One region of the Pantoea phyllosphaerae genome, then DNA from elsewhere that is predicted to be linked to it. Evidence: predicted binding sites of a transcription regulator. Region 1 holds the regulator's gene; each other region holds the start of a gene.
What was found. Region 1 encodes PhoB, which activates phosphate uptake and scavenging genes when phosphate is short. Its sites were predicted from a motif close to CTGTCATAAAACTGNCNNAT; they were not measured.
Positions count from the first base shown of each region.

Region 1 (6,944 bases):
GAGCGGAATGACCTGCTCCGTCAGCAGCGTCTCCTGCGCCTGCTGCTCGCGTAGCGCGGCGTCGCGCGCCGCCTGCGCCGCCTCGCGGCGCTGCCGGTCGCTCTGCATTTGCTGCTCGGCGGCCTGGCGCTGCTGTGTAAGCTGCTGCTGCGTCTGCTGCAGACGCTGCTGCTCATGCAGCAGGCTATCGCGCTGCGCTAATTTATCGCGCATCTTCTCCGCCGGCTCGCTGCGCGCCAGCCGCTGGCGATCCGCCTCCGCATCGCGCCACGCCTGTTCCGCCGCCTCCAGCGCGGCCTGTGCGGCCTGAATATCGCTGTCGAGCTGCTGCGCCTGGGTCAGCCACTGATGCTGCCTGCGCAGGCTGTCGTTTTGCTGAGTAAGCGCCTGCTCCGCTTCCGTTAGCGCAGCCAGCTGCTGCTGCAGCGCAGCGCGCGCGTCGGCGTCGAGCAGGGTCAGGGTGCCGGCGCGGCTGCGCAGGTTGTCCAGCGCCAGGCGCGCCGCCTTGTGGCGTTCGTAGATGGCGACGGAGATCTGGCCGTAAATCTCGGTGCCGGTCAGCTCCTCCAGCAGTTCGGCGCGCTCGCCGGGCTTCGCGTTAAGAAAGGCGGCGAACTGACCCTGCGACAGCATCATCGAGCGGGTAAAGCGATCGAAGTCGAGGCCCGACAGCGACTCGATCAGTTTTAATTTGTCGTTGACCTTGTCCGCGAAGATTTTGTCATCGATACAGCGCGCCAGCTCGACGCGCGGCGCCTGCAGCTTGCCGTCGGCCGCGCCGCGCGCGCGGTTCTGGCTCCAGAAGGCGCGCCAGGCTTCGCCTTTGATCTCAAACTCCACTTCAGCAAGGCATTCGGCGGTGTCGCGCGTCATCAGACCGTTTTGCGTCTGCGACAGCACGCCGAGGCGCGGCGTCTGGTGATAGAGCGCCAGACAGATGGCGTCGAGCAGGGTGGTTTTGCCTGCCCCGGTCGCGCCGGTAATGGCGAACAGACCGTTGCTGGCAAAGGGCTCGGCGCGAAAGTCGATAAACCATTCGCCTTTCAGCGCGTTCAGGTTTTTAAAGCGCAGCGTGAGGATTTTCATTCGCTCTCCTCCAGCGAGGCGAGGGTGGAGCGGAACAGGGCGCTGAGGTGCGCATGCCCCGATTCGTCGATATCCTCCGCCAGCGCCATGCGGCGGGCGAAGACCTCCTCCACTTTTAGCTCGCTCAGGGTTTCGTTTTTCAGCTGCGCCAGGCTCTGCTGGCGCTGTTCGCGGCTGCGGCGCAGCAGCAGGACTTCGACCGGCAGATCGGCGGTCAGCGCCTCGACGCGGCGCTGCAGGTCGCTGAGGAATTCCTGGGTCGTCACCTCGATATCGAGCCATACCGGCTTGTTGCCCTGATGGTCGGCAAAGGGCGCCAGCTGCGCCTCGATCTCTGTCAGCGAGCCTTTCAGCATTTTCATCGGCTGGAAAGAGGGGACAGGCAGCGGCGTCACGCGCTGCAAACCGGCGCTATTCACCTCGAGCAGAAAGACGCTTTTCTCGCTGCCGAGCTCGTCGAAGCTGAGCGGGATCGGCGAGCCGCTGTAGCGAATATGATCGCTGTTGGCGACGCGCTGGGCGCGATGGATATGGCCGAGCGCCACGTAGTCGACGTCGGGAAAAGCCGACGCGGGAAAGGCGTCGAGCGTGCCGATATAGATATCGCGCACCGAATCGCTTTTGCTGACGCCGACGGTGGTGAGATGGCCAGTGGCGATGACCGGCAGCGCCAGCGGATGCGCGCGCGCCGCGTCGACGCTGCGCTGGTAGTGCGCGGCGATCGCCTCCAGCAGGCTGAGCTGCTTTTCGCGCCCCGACTGGCCCGCGCGGCTGCGCATAATATCGCGCGGTCGCAGATAGGGAATGGCGCAGAGCAGCGCGCCTGGTTCGCCGGCGCGGTCGCGCAGCAGCAGCAGATTGTGATCCGCCTGCGGCGTGGTGATCACCTGGGTATTCAGGCAGGCGAGCAGGGCGCGCGATTCGTTGAGGGTGGCGACCGAATCGTGATTGCCCGCCAGCACCACCAGCTGGCAGCCGGTTGGCTGCAGCGCCACCACGAAACGGTTAAAGAGTTCGCGCGCGTAGCTTGGCGGCGTGCCGCTGTCGAAAAGGTCGCCCGCGACGATCAGCGCATCGACCTGATGCTCCTCAATGCGCGCCAGCAGCCAGTCGAGAAAGGCCTGGTGCTCGGCCGCCCGGCTCTTGTTATAGAAAAACTGACCGAGGTGCCAGTCCGCGGTATGAATGATGCGCATAAAACTCCCTGCGGTAACGGTTTGCCGGAGGATTATACCGGCTATGGCGCAAAAGCAAAAAAAGCGGCGCCAGCGGTTATAAAGCAGTGTTAACGCGCTGATTAAGCGGCTATGTTTTTCATAAAAGTGTCATAAATCTGACGCATAATGGCGCCGCATATAACGGTGACAGCAGTCACATCAGCAGGAGTTGCAATGGCTAAGCGCATTTTGGTTGTGGAAGATGAAGCCCCTATCCGTGAAATGTTGTGCTTTGTTCTGGAACAGAACGACTACCAGCCCATTGAGGCCGAGGATTATGACAGCGCGGTAGGGAAACTGATTGAGCCCTGGCCAGATTTAATTCTGCTGGACTGGATGTTGCCGGGCGGCAGCGGCATTCAGTTTATCAAGCACCTCAAGCGCGAGGCCCTGACGCGCGATATTCCGGTAATGATGCTGACGGCGCGCGGCGAAGAGGAAGATCGGGTGCGCGGTCTGGAAGTGGGCGCGGATGATTACATCACCAAGCCTTTTTCGCCGAAAGAGCTGATGGCGCGCATCAAGGCGGTGATGCGCCGCATTTCGCCGATGGCGGTGGAAGAGGTGATTGAGATGCAGGGTTTGAGCCTGGATCCCTCCTCGCACCGCGTGATGTCGGAATCGACGCCGCTTGAGATGGGCCCGACCGAATATAAGCTGCTGCACTTCTTTATGACGCATCCCGAGCGCGTTTACAGCCGCGAGCAGCTGCTGAACCACGTCTGGGGCACCAATGTTTATGTGGAAGATCGCACCGTTGACGTGCATATCCGCCGCTTACGTAAGGCGCTGGAAGTTTCCGGCCACGATCGCATGGTTCAAACCGTTCGCGGAACGGGGTATCGTTTCTCCGCCCGCTACTAAACGGAGTCTTTACCGTGCTGGAACGACTCTCCTGGAAGAGACTGCTCTCTGAGCTGGCGCTGGCCTGTCTGCCTGCGCTGATTGTCGGATTGATTTTTGGTTATCTCCCCTGGCTGCTGCTGATTAGCGTGCTGGGGATGCTGCTGTGGCACTTCTCTAATCTGATGCGGCTGTCGCACTGGCTGTGGGTCGATCGCACCATGACGCCGCCCACCGGAAAGGCGAGCTGGGAACCGCTGTTTTACGGTCTCTATCAGATGCAGCTGCGCAACCGGCGGCGGCGGCGCGAGCTGGGCAATCTGATCAAGCGCTTTCGCAGCGGCGCCGAGACGCTGCCCGACGCGGTGGTGCTGACCACGGAAGAGGGCGCTATTTTCTGGTGCAACGGCCTGGCGCAGCAGCACCTCGGCCTGCGCTGGCCGGAAGATAACGGCCAGAACATCCTTAACCTGCTGCGCTATCCGGAGTTCTCCCGCTATATTCGCCAGCGCGATTTCAACAAGCCGCTCACCCTCATTTTCAATAACCAGCGCCACATGGAGTTTCGCATCATGCCCTATAGCGAGGGGCAGTGGCTGATGGTGGCGCGCGACGTGACGCAGATGCACCAGCTGGAAGGGGCGCGGCGCAACTTCTTCGCCAACGTCAGCCATGAACTGCGCACGCCGCTGACGGTGCTGCAGGGCTATCTGGAGATGATGAACGACTCGGTGATGAACGAGCGCTCGCGCGGCAAAGCGCTGCAGACCATGCAGGAGCAAACGCGCCGCATGGACAGCCTGGTGCGCCAGCTGCTGACGCTGTCGCGCATTGAGGCGGCGCCAGCCATCGACATGAAAGAGACGGTGGACGTGCCGATGATGCTGCATCTGCTGCAGCGCGAAGCGGAGACGCTGAGCGGCGGCCGTCACCAGATCCACTTCCATACCGATCCGCATCTCAAGGTGCTCGGCGACGACGATCAGCTGCGCAGCGCCCTCTCTAACCTGGTGTACAACGCGGTCAATCATACGCCAGAAGGCACGCGCATCGACATCAGCTGGCTGCGCAGCCGCCAGGGCGCACAGTTCAAGGTCTGCGACAACGGGCCGGGGATTTCAGCTGAGCACCTGCCGCGCCTGACCGAGCGCTTCTACCGCGTGGATAAGGCGCGCTCGCGCGCCACCGGCGGCAGCGGTCTGGGGCTGGCGATCGTCAAGCACGCCCTGAGCCACCATAATGCGCGGCTGGAGATCACCAGCATTCCCGATAAAGAGACCTGTTTTACCTTTACGCTGCCGTCAAGGTTGATCGTCAGCGCAGGATTGCAGGAGAATGCCGTCCATTAACCGTTAATGGAACCTCTTATGCGCGTCTGGCTGCTGTTGCTTTCTCTCTTTTCGCCCGCGCTGACGCTGGCGGCGCCTCAGCCTGAAATGCTCACCGGCAACCTCAGCAGCGTCGGCTCAGACACGCTGGGAACGCTGATGATGCTGTGGAGCGAAGATTTCAGCGCGCGGGCGCCGGGCGTCAATCTACAGGTGCAGGCCTCCGGCTCTTCCACCGCGCCGACGGCGCTGGCGGCGGGTGCCGCGCAGCTCGGCCCGATGAGCCGCCCCATGCAGGCGGAAGAGCGGCAAACCTTTCAGGCGCGCTATGGCTACCCTCCGCTCGCCGTGCCGGTGGCGCTCGACGCGCTGGTGGTGGTGGTTAATCAGCGCAATCCGCTCACGCAGATCGCTATGCGCCAGCTCGACGCCATCTTTTCCGTGACGCGCCTGTGCGGCGCGCCGCAGGTGCCAGCGCGCTGGGGCGATATGGGCGTGCGACAGCCCGACTGGGCGCGGCGACCGATTCAGCGCTACGGACGCAACTCCGCCTCGGGCACCTGGGGCTTCTTTAAGCAGCAGGCGCTGTGCAACGGCGATTTTCGCGCCGACGTGGCGGAGTTTCCCGGCTCGGCCGCCGTGGTGCAGGCGGTCGCCGCCAATCCGCGCAGCATTGGCTACGCCAGCTTCGGTTTTCATCTCAGCGGCGTGAAGATGCTTGCCGTCGCTGACGCGCAGGGCGCGGCGGTAGCGCCGGACGCCGACTCTATCCGCAGCGGCCGCTACCCCTGGGCGCGCCCGCTCTATATCTATGTCAACAAGCCGCCGGGCAAGCCGCTGCCGCCGCTGGTAAACGCCTTTCTTCATCAGGTGCTTTCGCCGCAGGGCCAGCGCCGCGTCAGCGAAGCGGGCTATCTTCCGCTGTCAGCGGCGCAGCGCGAGCAGGCACTGGCAGCGCTAGAGGCGAAGTAAGCGCTAACGTGAATTTTTTTCAACTCCGCTGAAATTTCTTCTGTTGCAGATAAGGCGCGCGCGTGCCACTCTGTCCACAGACGTTTAGCCATCCAGATGGCTATATATAACTTAGCGAAATTATTCCCTGACGTGATTAACGCTCAGGGTGCCAGGAGTGAAGATGACCGCACAGACCGCCCCGTTCCGCGCCGATACCGTCGGCAGCTTCCTGCGTCCCGCCGCCATTAAAAACGCGCGCGAACAGTATGCCGCTGGCCAGATCGACAAAGCCGCGCTGACCCGCATCGAAGACGACGCAATCCGCGATGTCGTCAGCAAGCAGATTGCCAATGGTCTACAGGTGGTGACCGACGGCGAGTTCCGCCGCGCCTGGTGGCACTTCGACTTTTTCGGTGGCCTGGAGGGCGTCGAGCTGTTTGAAGCGGAGCAGGGCATTCAGTTCAACGGCGTCCAGACCAAAGCGCACGGCGTGCGCGTGGTGGGCAAGCTGGGCTTCCGCGATCACCCGATGCTGGAGCATTTTCGCTTCCTGCAGAGCGTCGCGGGCGACGCGGTGCCGAAGATGACCATTCCCAGCCCGAGCGTGCTGCACTTCCGCGGTGGCCGCAAAGTGATCGACGAAACCGTCTATCCCGATCTGGCGGACTACTTCGACGACCTGGCCGAAACCTATAAAACGGCGATCAAAGCCTTTTACGATGCGGGCTGCCGCTATCTGCAGCTGGACGACACCGTCTGGGCCTATCTCTGCTCGGAAGATCAGAAGCGTCAAATCCGCGAGCGCGGCGACGATCCCGAGCAGCTGGCGCAGACCTACGCCCGCGTGCTCAACAAGGCGCTGGAGGGCAAGCCCGCCGATCTTACCGTCGGCCTGCACGTCTGCCGCGGCAACTTCCGCTCGACCTGGATCTCTGAAGGCGGCTACGAGCCGGTGGCGGAGATTCTGTTTGGCGGCGTGAACATCGACGCTTTCTTCCTGGAGTATGACAACGAGCGCTCCGGCGGCTTCGAGCCTCTGCGCTTTATCAGGCCAGGCCACCAGAAAGTGGTGCTGGGCCTGGTGACCACCAAAAACGGCGAGCTGGAAGATCCGGCGCAGGTGAAGGCGCGTCTGCAGGAGGCGGCGAAATTCGTCAGCCTGGACCAGATTTGCCTCAGCCCGCAGTGCGGCTTCGCCTCGACAGAAGAGGGCAACAGCCTGAGCGAAGAGCAGCAGTGGGCGAAGATTCGCCTGGTGGTCGATATCGCCGGACAGGTGTGGTAAGGCTGTAAACTTGTGCAAACAGGCGCGTAAAACGCGCCTTTTGTGCATCATGCCGCACACTTACGCTGAAATTTCTTACGCGATGCAGAAAAAATAAGCACATCATCTGATGCCCTGCGGAGATATATCCGAGATATTCACTGCTTTTTGGCTGTTTTCCGTCATAACCTTCTGGTTTTCCGATCCCGTATTGCCTTTCTCCGCTATAAACGTTCTACTTACGGCCGTTGT
Region 1 covers NZ_JBPFDE010000003.1:242,811-249,754, reverse strand. The annotation lists gene ACR6A7_RS06620 (SbcC/MukB-like Walker B domain-containing protein) at 1-1,086, opposite strand, end outside; gene sbcD (exonuclease subunit SbcD) at 1,083-2,282, opposite strand; gene phoB (phosphate response regulator transcription factor PhoB) at 2,478-3,167, shown strand; gene phoR (phosphate regulon sensor histidine kinase PhoR) at 3,182-4,495, shown strand; gene ACR6A7_RS06600 (PstS family phosphate ABC transporter substrate-binding protein) at 4,514-5,446, shown strand; gene ACR6A7_RS06595 (cobalamin-independent methionine synthase II family protein) at 5,610-6,713, shown strand.

Region 2 (6,944 bases), on a different contig from region 1:
CCAATCCCGACAGCTATAAGGCACAGGCGCGCAAGGCGGCGATTGATAACGCGACGCAGCAGGCCGCCGCGCTGGCGGAAGGCTTTAACGCGAAGCTTGGCCCGGTTTACAGCATTCGCTACCACGTGTCCAACTATCAGCCGATGCCGATGGCGCGCATGTATAAGGCCGCCGCGCCGGCTGCGGATACCTCCGCGCAGCAGACCTACGAGCAGCAGAGCATTCACTTTGACGATCAGGTGGATGTGGTGTTCGATATCAAACCCAATACCGCGGGTACGCAGCAGTAATGAAAAAAGGGGCGCTAAGCGCCCCTTTTTTTGTGTTTTTTAGACAGCAAATGAGTCAAATGCGGGCGGCATAAAGCGAAGGGCAAAGCGCCCCTTACTTCAGGCGCGAACGGACTCAGGCCGCTAAATCATCCTGGCGCAGCACGCGATGGCCGTGGGCGATCAGCGCGTCGGTAACGCGGCGCATCAGGCGGCTCTCCGGCGCAAAACGGTGCCAGTAGAGCATGCGGCGCTGGCAGAGGCCCGGCGTCAAATCGAGCAGCTCGCCGCCCGCCAGCTCGCGCTCAATCTGCAGATGCGGGATCATACAGCAGGTTGAACCCTGGCGCGCCAGCTGCACAAACGCCTCCGAGGAGTTCACGATATGGCAGGGGACGCTGCCCGGCGACAGATCGAAATTCTGCTGTAAAAAGGCCTGATGCATATCGTCGAGATGGTCGAAAGCGACCGCTGGCGCTTTGAGCAGCGCCGAGCGGGTGACGCCGTTGGGGAAGTAGCGCGCGGCGAACTCCGGCGAGGCGACGAACAGATAGTCGAGCGCGCCAAGCTGATCGACCAGGCAGCTCGGCAGCGGCTGCGGCTGAATACTGACCGCGCCCACCACTTCGCCGCGGCGCAGCCGTTCCTGCGTGCGGGTTTCATCTTCGACCTGCAAATTAAGGCGCACCGGCGAGTCCGCCAGCACATCCTTCAGCGCAGGCAGCAGCCAGGTCGCCAGACTGTCGGCGTTAACCGCCAGCGACAGCAGCAGCGGCGTGGTGCCGCCGTTCTCATCGCTTAGCCACTCCTCTTCCAGCAGCTCGACCTGATGCAGCAGCGCCAGCAGCTTCTGACCCTGCTCTGTAGGGCGCGGCGGCACGGTACGCACCAGCAGCGGCTGGCCGAACAGGTTCTCCAGCTGCTTGATACGCTGCGATACGGCCGACTGCGTAATGCATAACTTTTGTGCGGCGCGCTCAAAGCCGCGTTCGCGAATCACTGCATCCAGCGCCTGAAGCGTTCGATAATCCGGGCGTTTCATTGTTGTTCTCTCTCCTTCAGGGTGGACGATACTATGCCACAAAAAATGCATCTGGCGCGCGTCGAAGGGGCTTTCCCTGCGCCGCGCGTCGCTTTTTTTGCGGAGTGGCTTCCAAAGCGATCACGTCAGCGGAAACAGCCGCGCACATTCGGCAGGCGTTGCTTTATACTACGCGCACTTCGTTGTCGCACAGGTTTTAAACATATCATGACCCAGGATGAACTGAAAAAAGCCGTAGGCTGGGCTGCACTGAAATATGTGCAGCCGGGTACTGTCGTCGGCGTCGGCACTGGCTCCACCGCCGCGCACTTTATCGACGCGCTCGCCACGATGAAACAGCAGATTGAAGGCGCGGTTTCCAGCTCGGAAGCCTCGACGCTGAAGCTGAAAGCGCTTGGCATTCCGGTCTTTGATCTCAATGAGATCGACGATCTGGCGATCTATGTCGACGGCGCGGATGAGATCAACCCGCAGATGCAGATGATTAAAGGCGGCGGCGCGGCCCTGACGCGCGAGAAGATCGTGGCGGCCGTCGCGCGCAAGTTCATCTGTATCGCCGACGCCTCGAAAGAGGTGGACGTGCTGGGGCGCTTCCCGCTGCCGGTCGAGGTGATCCCAATGGCGCGCGCCTTCGTCGCCCGCGAGCTGGTTAAGCTCGGCGGCCTGCCGGAGTATCGCCAGCATGTCGTCACCGACAACGGCAATATTATTCTCGACGTGCATAACCTGACGATTCTCGATCCTGTCGCGCTGGAAAAAAGCATCAACGCGCTGCCCGGCGTGGTCACCGTTGGCCTGTTTGCTACGCGCGGCGCTGATATTGCGCTGATCGGCACGCCGGACGGCGTAAAAACCATCGAAAAATGATCTGTCCGGCGCGATAAGCGCGCCGGTTATTTCCCTGCGCAAAACATCTTTTCTTTCGCCGCCTAAATTCGGTGACTTATGTCACATAACCGACATCCACAGCAGGTTCGTTCTTTGTTCGCGGTTCAGCCCCCGATTTTGTGCGGCAATGTGCTGGGCTCAGGCTTCCCCATGCTGGCCGCAAGGCAAACGGTTGTATTGCCGCAGGCGTAAATTTTGATATTTTGACAGAAGGCGCGCTTATGGCGGCCATTGTTGAAATCACAATAGGGTCGGGGAAATGGCAAAGGTATCACTGGAAAAAGACAAGATTAAGTTCCTGCTGGTGGAAGGCGTTCACCAGAGCGCGCTGGAAAATCTGCGCGCGGCGGGTTACACCAACATCGAATTCCATAAAGGCGCGCTGGATGACGAAGCGCTGAAAGCCTCCATTCGGGATGCGCACTTCATCGGCATCCGCTCCCGCACCCAGCTGACGGAAGAGATTTTTGCCGCGGCGGAAAAACTGGTCGCCGTGGGCTGTTTCTGCATCGGCACCAACCAGGTCGATCTTAACGCAGCGGCAACGCGCGGCATTCCCGTGTTCAACGCGCCGTTCTCTAATACCCGCTCGGTCGCCGAACTGGTTATCGGCGAAATGCTGCTGATGCTGCGCGGCATCCCTGAAGCAAACGCCAAGGCGCATCGCGGCATCTGGAACAAAAACGCCGTCGGCTCGTTTGAGGCGCGCGGCAAAAAGCTTGGTATCGTCGGCTATGGCCATATTGGCATGCAGCTTGGCGTACTGGCTGAAAGCCTGGGCATGCACGTCTTTTTCTACGACATTGAAAACAAACTGCCGCTTGGTAATGCCACGCAGGTGCGCCACCTGGCCGACCTGCTGAATATGAGCGATGTGGTCAGCCTGCACGTGCCGGAAACGCCCTCGACGCAGGATATGATCGGCGCGCAGGAGCTGGCGCAGATGAAGAAGGGCGCGTTGCTGATCAACGCTTCGCGCGGCACCGTGGTCGATATTCCGGCGCTGTGCGACGCGCTGAGTAGCAAACATCTGGCGGGCGCCGCGATCGACGTTTTCCCGCTTGAGCCCGCGACCAACAGCGAACCCTTTAATTCGCCGCTGTGCGAGTTCGATAACGTGATCCTGACGCCGCACATCGGCGGTTCGACCCAGGAGGCGCAGGAGAATATCGGTATCGAAGTAGCGGGCAAGCTGGCTAAATATTCTGATAACGGCTCAACGCTCTCGGCGGTCAACTTTCCGGAAGTGTCGCTGCCGATGCACGGCGCCAGCGCCAGTCGTCTGCTGCACATTCATGAAAACCGTCCGGGCGTGCTGACGGCAATCAACCAGATCTTTGCCGAGCAGGGCATCAACATCGCTGCGCAGTTCCTGCAAACCTCGCCAATGATGGGCTACGTGGTGATTGACATTGATGCGCCGCAGGATCGGGCGGACAAAGCGCTGCAGCTGATGAAGAGGATTCCGGGCACCATTCGCGCCCGTCTGCTCTACTGATTTCGCTTTACTGAAACCGGGCCGTCTGCCTTTTTCGCAGACGGCCCTTTCTTTTCCGCCACAGGCTCACTCCCGCTATTCCCACTGCCACAGGCGCGACGGCGTCAGTACGGCGGGCAGGGGCACATCCCACTCCTCTGCGGGCAACTGCTCTACGTGCTGGCAGTCATGCGCCACGCCCACCGGTAAAAAACCGTGCTGACGCCAGTTCTGCAGGGTGCGGTCGTAAAAGCCGCCGCCCATGCCGAGCCGCTGCCCGCTGCTGTCAAAGGCCACCAGCGGCACCATCATCACATCCAGCCGATCCAGCGTAATCAGCTGGCGGATATCAAGCGGCGGTTCAGGAATACGCAGTTTATTCGGCGTTAGCGCGGTTTCCGGCGTATAGCGCAGAAACAGCAGCTGGCCAGCGGAGAAAGGGTGCAGCACCGGCAGATAAACCTGCTTTTTCTGCTGCCACAGCTTAGCGATAAGCGGCCGGGTATTGAGTTCGCCGTCTACCGATAAAAAGAGCGCGATATGGCTGGCGTTGGCAAGAGGGGCGAAGTTAACGGCGTGCTCCGCCATCAGATCGGCGGCCTGTTCCTGCTGCTCAGGCGTCAGGGCGCGGCGCAAATGGCGCACGTGCTGGCGGATATGGTGGCGATCGAGCTGAGAGGGCTGGGACACGAGAACCCCGTTGATATAGTCGCTGATTAAGCAACTATATCATTCATAACGGGGAAAGACAGATGCAGAACAGAAGGAGATCTCCGAGATGCCGCCGCAGGCTGTAACCCTTGAACCCTTGGTTCAAGGTGAATGTGCCGTCGCAACCATCAGGCTTCTCGGACGAACCGAGCATGCTCACAGGTTACAGAGCGCCACACTCTGTTGGTATGAAATATCGGCTCAGGGGACTGGCCCGCTTGCAAACATCTCAGAGAAACTGGACTTCACCGTTGCTGCTGCGCAGCAACCATGAAGTATTATTCGAATTTCGCACCCTGGCGGTCGGTTATGCGACCTTGCTCTACAAGAGCCTGTTCAATCGTCTGCTGCAGAATACGGATACGTTGTTCCATATTAGCAGCATAATCGCGCGTTTTCATTTTCTCTTGCGCCAGTTCATGGCAAATGTTTAACGCGGCGATGAACACCAGTTGCTCGGTATTTGTGACTCTAGTGCGAACTTTTAAATCTTGCAACCGTTGATTGAGGTCATCGGCAGCCGCATTCAGCGCATCTTGCTGTTCAGGCGGACAATTCACTCTCAATGAACGACCAAAAATTTGTATATCTACTGGTTGTGCAGACATGCCACCTTCCTGACTGATTACTTCGCCCGCAGCTCCCTTTGGGCTCAATGCCTTGGGAGGCGGGCAACTATATAGACCCGCGAAATAAGTTACAACCCCTTTTCTGGAAACCTTGAGGCAGCTAGTGGTAGCATAACACGAACTTATTCTGCCAACGACGATGAATCCTTATGTCTTTACAGAACGTAACCCCCGATTACAACGCGCTCGCTTCAGCGCTCTCTCAACAAGGCGTGGGGATGACGCCAGCTGAAATGCATGGCCTGCTCAGCGGCATTCTGTGCGGCGGCAATCAGGATGCCAGCTGGAAAACGCTGGTGCACGATCTCACCAACGAAGGCATGGCCTTCTCGCAGAGCCTGGCGTCACCGCTTCAGGCGCTGCACGACAGCACCGCCAGCACGCTGGAAGAAGAGGGCTACCTGTTTCAGCTGATGCTGCCGGACGACGAAGATATCAGCGTCTTCGACCGCGCCGACGCGCTGGCGGGCTGGGTGAATCACTTCCTGCTCGGTCTGGGCGTTACGCAGCCGAAACTGGAGAAAGTGACCGGCGAAACCGGCGAGGCGATTGACGATCTGCGCACCATCGCCCAGCTCGGCTATGATGAAGATGAGGACCAGGAAGAGCTGGAGCAGTCGCTGGAAGAGGTAATTGAATATGTGCGCGTCGCGGCGCTGCTGTGCCACGACACCTTCACGCGTCCGCAACCTACCGCCCCCGAAGTGAAAAAACCGACGCTACACTAAGCCAGATATCTCAGGGCGCAAACGCGCCCGTTTCTACAGGGAGTGCAAACATGATTTCTCTGGATACTTTCCAGCAGCGTCGTCAGGCGCTGCTGACGAAAATGGCTCCCGGCAGCGCCGCCCTGATTTTTGCTGCACCGGAAGTGACCCGCAGCAACGACAGCGAATATCCGTTCCGGCAAAACAGCGACTTTTGGTACTTCACCGGCTTCAACGAGCCGCAGGCGCTGCTGGTGCTGATCAAAAGCGATGAAACCCACAACCACAGCGTGCTGTTCAATCGCGTGCGGGATCTTACCGCTGAGATCTGGTTTGGCCGTCGGCTAGGGCAGGATGCCGCGCCTGAAAAATTAGGCGTCGATCGCGCGCTGCCCTGGGATGACATTGGCCAGCAGCTGCACCTGCTGCTGAACGGGCTTGACGTGGTTTATCATGCGCAGGGCGAATACGCGGAAGCGGATGCGCTGGTGTTCGCCGCGCTGGAGAAGCTGCGCCGCGGCTTTCGCCAGAATTTCAGCGCGCCGACGACGCTCACCGACTGGCGCCCCTGGGTGCATGAAATGCGTCTGTTCAAGGATGAGGAAGAGATTGCCATCCTGCGCCGCGCCGGGCAAATCAGCGCGCTGGCGCATACCCACGCTATGGAAGCCTGCCGCCCCGGCCTGTTTGAATACCATCTGGAAGGCGAAATTCACTACGTCTTCAACCGCCATGGCGCGCGCTTTCCTTCTTATAACACCATCGTCGGCTCGGGCGAAAACGGCTGTATCCTGCACTACACCGAAAATGAGAGCGAGCTGCGCGATGGCGATCTGGTACTGATTGACGCGGGCTGCGAATTTCACGGCTACGCTGGCGATATCACCCGCACCTTCCCGGTCAACGGCAAATTCACTGCGCCGCAGCGCGCCATTTACGACATCGTGCTCGCCTCGCTTTATAAAGCGCTGGCGCTCTTTGGCCCCGGCGTCAGCATTCGCGACGTTAATGAAGAGGTGGTGCGCATTATGGTCAGCGGACTGGTGGAGCTGGGCATTCTGCAGGGCGAGGTAGAGACACTGATCGCTGAAGAGGCGCACCGGCCGTTCTTTATGCACGGGCTGAGCCACTGGCTGGGCCTCGACGTGCATGACGTCGGCCACTACGGCACCCCTTCGCGCGATCGTATTCTGGAACCGGGCATGGTGCTGACCGTTGAGC
Region 2 covers NZ_JBPFDE010000011.1:62,580-69,523, forward strand. The annotation lists gene ACR6A7_RS15150 (oxidative stress defense protein) at 1-290, shown strand, start outside; gene ACR6A7_RS15155 (LysR family transcriptional regulator ArgP) at 406-1,311, opposite strand; gene rpiA (ribose-5-phosphate isomerase RpiA) at 1,519-2,178, shown strand; gene serA (phosphoglycerate dehydrogenase) at 2,459-3,697, shown strand; gene ACR6A7_RS15170 (5-formyltetrahydrofolate cyclo-ligase) at 3,773-4,366, opposite strand; RNA gene ssrS (6S RNA) at 4,443-4,626, opposite strand; gene zapA (cell division protein ZapA) at 4,666-4,995, opposite strand; gene ACR6A7_RS15185 (YecA/YgfB family protein) at 5,166-5,744, shown strand; gene pepP (Xaa-Pro aminopeptidase) at 5,795-6,944, shown strand, end outside.
Region 2: the regulator PhoB is predicted to act here: its motif matches at 2,257-2,276, upstream of serA (phosphoglycerate dehydrogenase).

Region 3 (6,944 bases), on a different contig from region 1:
CGCTCGACCGGCAAATATAAAGCTCAGATTGCCCTAAATAAAAAAGCGTGCCTGATACAGCATCGGGCACGCGTTTAGCGGTTGAGCTTAATTTTATTTAATTTCAGGTGCGCTGCAGTTTTGAAATTAAATCAGGACGCCAGTTTGGTCAGGAAGCTTGAAAAAGAGGCGAGGAAACCTTTTGCAACGCTCAGGCCAAAAGCTTTATAAGAAAGGCCAATTTCCCGACCAATATCGGCGGTTTCCGTTAGCGTTTTTACCGTGCTGTCGAGCAAAGTCGACACCTGGGTCAGCGCTTCATTGACGTTTCCAATAAATTCATTCAGGCCTGCACCGCTTACCGCAGCAATTTCATTCTGGTTAATTTCTCTCATCATCAATATCCTTATCAAGTGGTTAAGCCATTTAATTATGCCCGAACTGCCGCTTATGCAGCAGCCAAAGCAGATTGAATATAATAAGCGTCCGCTATTTTGCATATAGTAAAATATTGATAATCGCCCGCCTGCCACACATCGTCAATTAACCAGGCGGCTATTAATAGCGGGCTGATGTTGTCATGAAAATAACGAGGGCTTTCTGGCTGGAGGCTAGTGGCGGCTGAACGTTCTGGCAATGAAACAGAACAGGGGTTTTGGCGGCGCTGAGCGCCTTAAAAAGGCAGACTTTTACGTCATGAGAGGCGAAAGGGAAACGATAAAAGCGGATATAGCGCAGGGGAAGCGTTGGCTCAACGGCTAAAAAAAGCCGACTCGCGCCGGCTTTTTTCGCAGCAGTTATTCGTCTTCTGCGTCGCGCAGCGGAACAATCAGCATATCAATATGCACGGTGTTAATCAGCTGGCGCGCCGACGACATCAGCTTGCTCCAGAAATCCTGATGGTGGCCGCACACCACTAAATCCACATCATATTTTTTAATCGCATCGACCAGCACCTGGCCGAGATCGCCGCTGCCGCTCAGGGTCTCGCTAATCGGGTAGCCTGCCGCATCCGACAGCCCACGCAGCGCGGTGTGGGTCTCTTCCGAGATACGCTTCTGCATATCGCCCAGATTGACGTCAATCAGGCCGGTGTAGAGATCGGAGTAGTTCACGTCGACGTGAATCAGCGAAATTTTGGCGTCATAGGGGCGCGCCAGCGAGACGGCTTTATCCACCAGCAGCTGGCTTTCGGGAGAAAGGTCTACCGCAATCAGGATATGTTTATAAGCCATGATATAACTCCTTTCACAAGATTCAGGATGGCGACCTGTCTTCCTCTCGCGTCATTGCCTGCGCAATCCTTTACGCGAACGGGCGATATGTGTCACCAGTTGCCCTGTCGGCGTTCCCGACAGATAGTTGTTATGTCTTTAGTATAGCGGCGACGGTTAACAAATGCTGCTGTACGCGCTTCGGTTGTGAATAAGATCAAGGCTTAGCGCCTTTTTCGCTCGCGGCGAACGAAAATCATCGCTGGAAAAGAGTTTAAAACTTCTCCTACACTACAAATTAACGGTGGGACTTCTCAGGTGCCGACCGCGTAAGCTTGCTAAAAAACAGAGATCTGTTCAGGTCATTCAGTGGTCGGCTTTTCCCGTGGAGCATGAAGCGCAGCCGCGCTCCATTCCGTCTCCGCGGCTCCAGCTGGGAGGGAAATATGATCAGCACTATCGCGCTTTTCTGGGCTCTTTGTGTGGTGTGTATTGTGAATATGGCGCGCTACTTTTCTTCTTTGCGCGCGCTGCTGGCGGTGCTGCGAGGCTGCGATCCCTTACTCTATCAGTATGTCGACGGGGCTGGCTTTTTTACCTCGCACGGTCAGCCGAGCAAGCAGGTGCGGCTGGTGCGTTATATCTGGGCAAAACGTTATCTCGACCATCATGACGAGGAGTTTATTCGTCGCTGCGAGCGGGTGCGCGGTCAGTTCATCTTAACCAGCGCCTTGTGCGGGTTAGTGATCCTCAGCCTGATTTGTCTGGCGATCTGGCACTAGCAATAAAAAAGGGCGACCTGCGTCGCCCTTGATTTTTGTGCGTGGCTTATACCAGCTTCAGCGCCAGCCAGTAGAGGCTGCCTGACAGCACAATACAGACCGGCAGCGTAAAGACCCACGCCATGGCGATATTCTTGATGGTGCGGCTCTGTAGCCCGCCGCCGTCTACCAGCATGGTACCCGCGACTGACGACGACAGAATATGCGTGGTCGAAACCGGCATGCCCGTATAGCTGGCGATACCGATGGAAACCGCCGCGGTAACCTGCGCCGACATACCCTGCGCGTAGGTCATGCCTTTTTTACCAATCTTCTCGCCGATGGTGGTGGCGACGCGGCGCCAGCCGATCATGGTGCCGATGCCCAGCGCCAGCGCGACTGCCATGATGATCCATACAGGCGCATACTCGATGGTGCCCAGCAGATCGGTTTTCAGCTTGCCGAGGAAGCGTTTATCGTCGGCGCTGGTTTCCGGCAGCTTGGCCGCCTTGTCGGCGGTATCGGCGATGCACAGCAGCAGACGACGCATCTGACTGCGCTGCTCGACGCTAAGCTGCTCGTAGCTTTGCAGATTGGTATTCAGCAGGCCCTGTGCGCGCTGCACCGCCTGCAGCGCACGGGCGCTGTCGCAGTGGAACTCTTTCGGGCCGGACGCCGTCTCTTCCGGCGTCGGCAGGGCAGGCGGCGCCATCTGAACGATGTGCGTCAGCGCCTCGCTGTGCTGCTGATAATATTGTTCGAGGTGATTGACCGCGTCGCGCGTGCGCGTGATGTCGTAGCCGCTGGCGTTCATATTGACCACGAAACCTGCCGGCGCGACGCCAATCAGCACCAGCATAATCAGGCCGATGCCTTTCTGACCATCGTTAGCGCCGTGCGAGTAGCTGACGCCGATTGCCGACACGATCAGAGCGATACGCGTCCAGAACGGCGGCTTTTTCTTGCCGTCGATTTTTTCGCGGTCAGCGGGCGTCATATGGATGCGTGCGCGCTTTTTGGTGCTGCTCCAGTAGCGACGCAGCAGGAAAATCAGGCTGCCTGCGATGATCAGACCGACAATCGGCGACAGAATCAGCGACAGAAAGATATTGATGACTTTAGGGATGTTCAGCGCGTCGATTACCGAGGTGCCGGTCATCAGCGCATTGGTCAGGCCGATGCCGATGATGGCGCCAATCAGCGTGTGCGAACTGGAGGCCGGCAGACCGAGATACCAGGTGCCGAGGTTCCAGATAATCGCTGCCAGCAGCATGGAAAAGACCATCGCCAGCCCGTGCGCAGAGCCAACATTTAATAGCAGGTCGGTAGGAAGCATATGCACGATAGCGTAAGCGACGCTTAAGCCACCCAGCAGAACGCCAAGGAAGTTAAATACGCCCGCCATCACCACAGCAAGCTGCGCGCGCATTGCGCGGGTATAGATCACCGTGGCAACTGCGTTGGCCGTGTCGTGAAAGCCGTTGATTGCTTCATAGAACAATACAAACAGCAGGGCAAGAACCAATAACAGGCCGGTACTGAGGTCAAGACCAGCGAACAAATGTAGCATACAGATTACGCCATTTTGAGGACATGAGCGCGGCGCATTATCTGCGACAACGCAGGGTATGGGAAAGCAAAATATAGCCTTGTTTTGACTTGAGAATGTATCAAGCTGCCCGGTTTCGCCTAAAAGTGCCGTAAAATGAACTGGTTACATTATGACATAATTACGACAATTTTTTGACGCTGGCGTCATGCAGAGCAGACCTCTACAATCAGCGCCTCTGAAAACAGGCGGGACAAAGGCAGTGGAAAAGTTTGACGTTATTATTATCGGTGCCGGCGCGGCGGGACTGTTTTGCGCGGCGCAGGCCGGGCAGCGAGGCCGACGCGTGCTGTTGCTGGATAACGGCAAAAAGCCCGGGCGCAAGATCCTGATGTCAGGCGGCGGGCGCTGCAACTTCACCAATATGTATACCGATCCGACCGCCTATCTGTCGCACAATCCCCACTTCTGCAAGTCCGCGCTGGCGCGCTACACCCATTGGGATTTTATCGATCTGGTTAACCGTCATAACATTGCGTATCACGAAAAGACGCTGGGGCAGCTGTTCTGCGACGACTCGGCGGCGCAGATTGTCGATATGCTGACGGCGGAGTGTGAAAAGGGCAAGGTGACGCTGCGCCTGCGCAGCGAAGTGCTGAGCGTGGCGCGCGAAGCGTCGGGCTATACGCTGCAGCTCAACGGCGCGACGGTGCAGGCGGAAAAGCTGGTGATCGCCAGCGGCGGTCTCTCGATGCCGGGCCTGGGCGCCACGCCGTTCGGCTATAAGGTTGCCGAGCAGTTCGGTCTAAAGGTATATCCGACCCGCGCCGCCCTGGTGCCTTTTACCCTGCATAAGCCGCTGCTGGAGCGGCTACAGACGCTCTCCGGCGTGGCGCTCGATACCACCATTGAGGCGCAGGACGGCACCCTGTTCAAAGAGGCGATGCTCTTCACCCACCGCGGCCTGTCTGGTCCGGCGGTGCTGCAAATTTCCAGCTACTGGCAGCCGGGCGAGCAGGTTACCGTTAACCTGTCGCCCGCCACCTCGATAGAAGAATTCATCAATGCGCAGCGCCAGGCGCATCCCAATCTGAGCCTGAAAAATAGCCTGGCGAAGCTGCTGCCGAAACGGCTGGTAGAGGTGTTGCAGGAGCTGGGGCAGGTGCCGGACGTCACGCTGAAGCAGCTTAACGGCAAGCAGCAGGCCGAACTGGCGCAGACGCTGCACCAGTGGCGCGTGCAGCCCAACGGCACAGAAGGCTATCGCACCGCCGAGGTGACGCTGGGCGGCGTTGATACCACGCTGCTCTCGTCGAAGACGATGGAAGCCCGCGACGTACCGGGACTCTATTTTATCGGCGAGGTGGTGGATGTGACCGGCTGGCTGGGCGGCTATAACTTCCAGTGGGCATGGAGTTCAGCCTGGGCGTGCGCGCAGGCGCTGTAAGATTTGAATGAAGGAGGCCAAAAATATATTTGGCCTTGATAAACTTGATTAAACATAATTTTTTGCTGTTGCTCTTAACGAATCAGTAAAATTATAGATATCATTAAGGTTGGCTATGGGATGGCGTGTTTCTTTTTTATCGATATCGAAAATGCCTATGTATAGCTGGCTTCGGTTGAAGTGAAGGCGACAAACAGGTTTGCGATTATTATCGTCAACTAAAATTCCAAAATAGCTTTGTGTATCGCGGTAGTTAATTCGGTCTGGCTCAATTATCTTCCTTATGATTGCTTTAACAATATGAAATCCTTCAATCTCTTTTTCAGTGGTAACAATTAAAGTACTTTCTTTATCCTCTTCTACAGACGGTAGGTTTGAGGTGTTAATGTCAGTTGTGCTTTGAATGGATGTGCCGCTTATCGCTGATTTAAGTCTTTCATTTACTTGATCGTTTAACCACTGGGTTGCCGCTTTCTTGGTAAGGTTTAAAAATAGTTCTTTAACCTTTTGAGTCATCATTCCTTCATAAACTTTCGATGCGAAAAGTCGAACGAACTCTTCTTCAGGATTATTAAACTGTATTGATATGAGTTTTTTTATTTGACTGATATATTTTAGTTCGCCTGCTGCATTAACAATTGATTCAACATCAAATGCGCTTTTAGTTAGCTTTACCAATTCTGGTACCAGATGTTCATCAATATCCAGCAAATCTAACTCAAGGAACGGCTTTTCATCCATTTTATTTGGCGCGTCAAGATCGGTAAAAAATTTATAAGTTTGACCGTTTGTTAAAATAGAAATGCGCGCGTTTGTTACGTGGAAATAGCGAAATAGCTGCGATGCATGGTTAATGTTAAGTGGCTCGCCTATTTTTTTACATTCGATAAGTATTTGGATGTCTCCATTTTTTAAAATGGCATAATCAATTTTTTCGCCCTTTTTTGTTCCTACATCGCAAACAAATTCGGGTATAACCTCTGTCGGATCAAAAACATCATAACCCAGTACCTGATTTATGAAAGGCATAACAAAAGCACTTTTAGTCGCTTCCTCTGTTTTAATAACAGAGGATTGTTGCCTGATTTTTTTTGCAAGCGCGCTAAGATTTTCAATGATATCCATAATTCACCATTTGTTGTGATGAGTGCATTTGATTTTTAAAGGAACTTTCTTTTTTATACAGTTAACACCAAGTAAGTTAAAAATCGCATAATAGAGTGTGATCATCCATAAAAAAGACGCACCGTAAGTCAGCAATCGTTATTGCTTATTTTTAATTGAATTATTTCTGTTTGTCAATTCTGTGTGATTTTGTTAAATTCAATAAAATACAACAAGTTAAGTAAATAAAGGCTGTCACCTTACGTAAGACTTTTAATTTTTATGTGTTAAGTCATGATTATAAATAGCTACCCATATTTAATATTGTAACAATTCTAATGCTAGCATTTAATATTGTGTGTTTTTTCTTTGTGGGGTTTTATCCTTTTTATGTCAAAATCTAGCAGTTGGGATTTAGAAATGATTGCTTCAAATTTATGAAAATATTTTGATTTTGTTCAGTTTTAACAATTCTTGTTATCTTTTTTTTGCTGAAGTTACATTTTTTTACGAGGGCGCAGCTTTTACGAAAAAAATGAATTGAATTTTTAACTTTTTTGAACAAGATAAATGTTATATGAGAGTGAATTAACAGAATTAGTGTCATGTTTATTATGCGCTTTGTAATTTATTAAATTTCCTCTAAATCAATTCAATAGTAGTCAACAATACTTAACGTGTTTAATTATCTTTTGCTTGTTAAATCAAATGGATAGGAAATGTAAGGTTGATGGGTTGAAGGTGAGCATCCTATCCATTCATAAATGTAATATTCTTCGAAAAGACTGTTTTCTTACGCCTTACATTGCTTCTTGCTATAAACAGGCTTGGGATAAAAAATAAAATTTCCTATCACTTTACCGGCTTGCTCTCCTTCTGCCGCTTCGCTA
Region 3 covers NZ_JBPFDE010000006.1:92,051-98,994, forward strand. The annotation lists gene rsmJ (16S rRNA (guanine(1516)-N(2))-methyltransferase RsmJ) at 1-20, shown strand, start outside; gene ACR6A7_RS10215 (hypothetical protein) at 132-377, opposite strand; gene uspA (universal stress protein UspA) at 777-1,214, opposite strand; gene uspB (universal stress protein UspB) at 1,640-1,975, shown strand; gene pitA (inorganic phosphate transporter PitA) at 2,022-3,524, opposite strand; gene ACR6A7_RS10235 (BaiN/RdsA family NAD(P)/FAD-dependent oxidoreductase) at 3,766-4,950, shown strand; gene ACR6A7_RS10240 (type I restriction endonuclease) at 4,999-6,075, opposite strand.
Region 3: the regulator PhoB is predicted to act here: its motif matches at 3,685-3,704, upstream of pitA (inorganic phosphate transporter PitA).